Regions from separate parts of the Paenibacillus sp. VTT E-133280 genome, predicted to be linked through region 1. Evidence: riboswitches for the same ligand, from Rfam matches in the RefSeq annotation. Region 1 holds a riboswitch; the other holds the start of a gene.
What was found. Region 1 has a riboswitch for FMN ahead of CA600_RS19410 (DMT family transporter). Riboswitches for the same ligand answer to the same signal wherever they lie in the genome.
Positions count from the first base shown of each region.

Region 2: another riboswitch for FMN. It lies ahead of ribD (bifunctional diaminohydroxyphosphoribosylaminopyrimidine deaminase/5-amino-6-(5-phosphoribosylamino)uracil reductase RibD); the one in region 1 lies ahead of CA600_RS19410 (DMT family transporter).

Region 1 covers NZ_NFUX01000046.1:47,353-49,817, forward strand. Annotated here, with positions in the region: gene CA600_RS19405 (substrate-binding domain-containing protein) at 1-979, opposite strand, end outside; FMN riboswitch at 1,189-1,337, shown strand; gene CA600_RS19410 (DMT family transporter) at 1,464-2,423, shown strand.
Region 2 covers NZ_NFUX01000017.1:74,084-76,548, reverse strand. Annotated here, with positions in the region: gene mscL (large-conductance mechanosensitive channel protein MscL) at 142-546, shown strand; FMN riboswitch at 865-1,040, shown strand; gene ribD (bifunctional diaminohydroxyphosphoribosylaminopyrimidine deaminase/5-amino-6-(5-phosphoribosylamino)uracil reductase RibD) at 1,257-2,357, shown strand; gene ribE (riboflavin synthase) at 2,459-2,465, shown strand, end outside.

The DNA of each region.
Region 1 (2,465 bases):
TTTCTGAGGCGTAGAATAAGAAGCTGTACCCGAGTGCATTTTTATAATTGCGATAGCTGGATGTTTGTTTAATGATTCCGCTCATAATATCTGCGACGTCTTCCTTAGGTGGTGTCATGAGTGTGGTATCTCCCATAAACTTTTGCAGCATCGTCTGGCTCCCACTATCCTCTGGCCGTTGAAAAGCGCGAATACGGTTATTAGCTCCGCCTACCTCTTTCCAATTGGTGATCTTGCCTGCGTAGATATCTTTAAGCTGGGCGGTAGAAAGTCCAGTCACTTCGTTTCGTTTATTCACAAAAAATACGAAAGCCTCGCGCCCAATAGGTGTGAGCTTCAGCTCGACGCCTTTTCGCTTCGCATGTTTTTGCTGAGCAAGAGAAGGAGCAGCCACAAAAATAATATCGGTTTCACCTTCAATTAGTCTTTTGTAAGCTTCCGGTGTGCTGCTGCAAATTACTTGGCCGATTTGAAAATCATATGGTTTATAATTGCCCGCAGGATAAGCAGATTGCACGAAAGCTGAATACAGTGGGTAAAGTGCGGTTGCACCATCCAGCTTGGGTGGATTGCTATCGATACTATAGGCAGAAGGTTTGTCTAATTTCACTGCTTTCGTATTCTCAGCAAAGGGTTCATATTGTACGAGATTGACCTCCCGATCATCGACCGTGGCAATGCTGTTAGTATATGCTTGCTTGATCTCATATCCTGCGGTTACGAGCACACTAAGTCCGAGGATGGATAGCAATATTATATTGCTTGTTTTTCGGGACAACAAATCAAATATAAGGAGTACAACGTAAATGGCTATTACCACAGATAAAATCGCCACAAGAGGAGTATAAAAGATAAGCCCCCCGAAAAGCGCAGTAATTATCGAACCTATGAATCCTAAAAAAGCTATGACTCCGACCGCAAAAAAGGAGAACAATAGCTTCGTCCAGAATGACTCCTTCATCCAAAATGATTTCTTCATAACAACCTCCTTAGAAAAATTCCTAAACTATGGAAAAATAAACATAATTTCATTATACAGATTTTTGTGGATGAGACAGTAGAACAATAACGAAAAAAATATGTAATAAAAAGCTGTAATACATGAAAATTTTATGTATATTTTCATAAAGTACTGGACGAATGGCAAGAAGAGGTTTATTCTGAGATTGTGAAAAAAACAACGGAATACAAGATTCTCGGGGTAGGGTGAAATTCCCAACCGGCGGTAATGTTCAAAGCGAACTAAGCCCGCGACTCACTTGTTCTGCTTGCAGAGAAGTGACTGATCTGGTGTGAATCCAGAGCCGACGGTAAAGTCCGGATGGGAGAGGATCATAAGATAAAGGCGCTAGGAGTCTATCCTGTACGTCTTTATTGATAATGCCCCCGAATCGACCTTTTATGGTGATTCGGGGGTTTTTGGTCTCTTATCGAGGGTTTGTATCGACAAGGAGAATGGAATTATGAGTAATGTAACAGCTTCAACATCAGCTAATAAGGTAAGCAGCACGTCGCCGTTACGCAGTGGTTTTTGGCTCGTTGTGTTCGGTGCAGCACTATGGGGCGTGGATCCGCTCTTTCGTATTATCCTTTTAAAATCATTGACCTCATCGCAAATTGTTCTTTTGGAGCATGTGGTGCTTTTCTTGGCTGCTTCCCCTGTTCTTTGGCGTCACCGGGCGGAGCTAAAAGGCATTGGATTCCGCCAGATTGGAGCTTTGCTAATTGTTTCCTGGGGAGGTTCTGCCGGGGCAACAATTCTATTTACGATGGCACTCTCCAGTGGGGATTTAAATGCTGTGCTGTTGCTGCAAAAGCTTCAGCCGATATTCGCTATCGGTCTTGCAGCCTTAATTCTTAAAGAACGTCTGCCTAAAAATTTCGGGATCCTCATTACTGTGGCTCTGGTAGGAACCTACCTGCTGACCTTTGGCTGGAGTATTCCATTCGGACATGTGAACAACTTTATCGGTGTTAGCAGTCTGATGGCCTTAGGAGCGGCCGCATTATGGGGTGGCTCGACAGTAATGGGACGTTATCTGCTTGGGTCTATGAAATATGAGACAGTGACTTCCCTAAGATTTATAATGGCGCTGCCGCTGCTTTTCGTAATCACCACATTAGAAGGGGCTCCTTGGCAGATTAATGGTGGATTTGGTGCATCTGCTGCCATAGCCATTAATTTGTTGCTGCAGGCTTTGCTGCCAGGACTGCTCAGTATGCTAATGTATTACAAAGGACTCAGCACTACCAAAGCTTCCTTCGCTACATTGGCTGAACTAAGCTTTCCTATGACGGGAGTAATCATTAACTGGATCGTATTCCAGCAGCTCGTCACCCTACCGCAAATTATCGGGTTCGCGTTGATCTGGACTGCTTTATTCTTTATATCGAGTCAACAATCTAAAGCACAAACGCTCTGAACAGACTCTGATTGTATAGATTGAACTAAATAAAGTATAAAG
Region 2 (2,465 bases), on a different contig from region 1:
CTTATTTAACATGAGATTTCTTAACAACGGTGGCAGGCAAAAGTAAAGGTAAACTTAATAGTTTCTTAACAAGTCTTAAGATTTGGGAAGCGGCTATGCTATAATAATTTCAAATTCAATAGGTTGGAGGAGAATTGGAAGATGTGGAAAGAGTTTAAAGCTTTTGCCCTGAAAGGAAATGTACTAGATTTAGCCATTGCTGTCGTTATCGGAGCAGCTTTTGGTAAGATTGTGACTTCATTAGTATCTGACATCATTACGCCAATTGTTGGCTTGATAACAGGTGGTATAGATCTGAAGGATCGGGCTCTAAGTGTTATGGTTATGCATAATGAACTGATTATTCCTTATGGGCAATTTTTGCAGGCGGTCGTTGATTTCTTTATTATTTCTTTCTCAATCTTTATGGTGATTAAACTGGCTAATAAATTCCAGCGCAAAGAAGCCGTTAAAGTTGAAGTGGTGGAGACGCCAGCACCCGCAGAAGATATCGTGTTGCTAACGGAAATTCGTGATCTATTGAAACAACAAGAACGTGGTTTGTAATTGAAAAGGAAAAGAAGCGCCTGGAGATAAAGTCCTGGCGCTTCTTTGTTTTCTTCTTTTTATGAAATTATGGAATGGATTATAACTGTACCTCCGTTGGCTTTCTATAGCCCAATAAAAGGGATGGATGTGTAAGAGAGAGACGAATTCTTATAAAAGTTTGTTAATATAAAACCATATCGTTTCTTCTTGTAATCACCATACCTCTCAGAATCAAGTTACAAATTTTAAGTAAATATATAAAACGCACTTGCATTTCGAAGGTGTAAGTGATAATTTTGTTAGTAAGGAAAACTTGAACCTCAATTAAATAAAGGATCAATCCTTCAGGGCAGGGTGTAATTCCCTACCGGCGGTGATGTTGTTGTAGAGTGCTTATTTCTTAAGTTTATCTACCACACTTAGTCCGCTACCCGGCTCGCGTTGTTGACGCGAACGGTGGACCCGGTGAAATTCCGGGACCGACAGTATAGTCTGGATGGAAGAAGGAGAGGTTAACCGCTTGTCTGTTTTAGACAGGTGGACTGCAGTGTTTTCATTTATTATGTGCGATATTTCACAATTACCGTCGTTTGACGGTTATTTACGCACACTTTTATTTGGACTGCCGCTAAACTCTCGCATAACCCATCTTTACTCCTCCTGGAGAATGAGATGGGTTTTTCTGTTTTTATGCATCAGATAGACAGTAAGTGGATAGGAGGAACGAGATGGACAACATGAATGACGAGTTTTATATGTCGCTAGCGCTGGATATGGCAGAACGGGCCCAAGGACAGACCGGAATTAACCCAGTTGTTGGCTGCGTGGTTGTAAAAAATGGAGCGATGATTGGGCTTGGAACTCATTTGCAGCGCGGAACGGGTCATGCTGAGGTGCATGCCTTGAACATGGCGGCTGGTCAAGCTCAAGGCAGCACTGCCTATGTAACACTCGAACCGTGTAGCCACTATGGTAAGACCCCGCCCTGCAGCCAAAGGCTGATCGACGAGGGAGTAGCCAGAGTGGTAGTCGCTTGTGAAGACCCTAACCCTCAGGTGGCGGGTCGTGGGGTTCAAATGCTGCGTGAAGCTGGTATTGAAGTAGAGGTAGGGTTGCTGCGTGATCGTGCGTTGCGGCTGAATGAGCGGTTTATCAAATATATTTTGACAAAACAGCCGTTTGTTACACTCAAGAGTGCCAGTACGCTGGATGGTAACCTAGCTACCAAATCTGGTGACAGTAAATGGATTTCGAATGGAGAAGCGCGGGAGATCGTACATACACTGCGGCATCGGCATCAGGGAATTATGGTCGGTGTGAACACAGTCATTGCAGATAATCCTTCACTGACCACAAGAACGGAAGTGCCGGGCATTAGTCCGATACGGATTGTAATTGATTCTGGACTACGTATTCCATTGGATTCAGCAGTTGTAAGTGACGGTCTAGCGCCTACTATCATCGTGACAACTGAAGCTGCAGATGCTGAAAAGAAAGCAGCGCTTCTTCAAGCAGGTGTGCAAATCATTGTTAGCGGAGCAGGACCACGCGTGGATTTGAAGGCTGCTATGGTAACGCTTGGTGAAATGGAAATCGGATCGATTTTACTTGAAGGCGGAGGTACGTTAAATGGTGCGATGCTGGAGAGTGGGCTAGTTGATCGAGTGATTCTCTTTTTCGCTCCAAAGATTGTTGGCGGTGGTGCTGAAGCGAAAGGGACGTTTGTATTTCCAGGTGTAGAGTTAATGAAGGATGCGATTTCTCTGGAGGGATTGGAAGTAAAAGTGCTCGGAGATAATGTATGTATCAGCGGTACTCCGGTACGCTAAAGTGAATGGTTACAAAACTTAATCGTGTGCTTCCAGAGCAATTTTTGTTCGGAGAGATAGCGGAGAAGTGTTACTCACATAAAACTCCTAGGAGGGAAAGCATGTTCA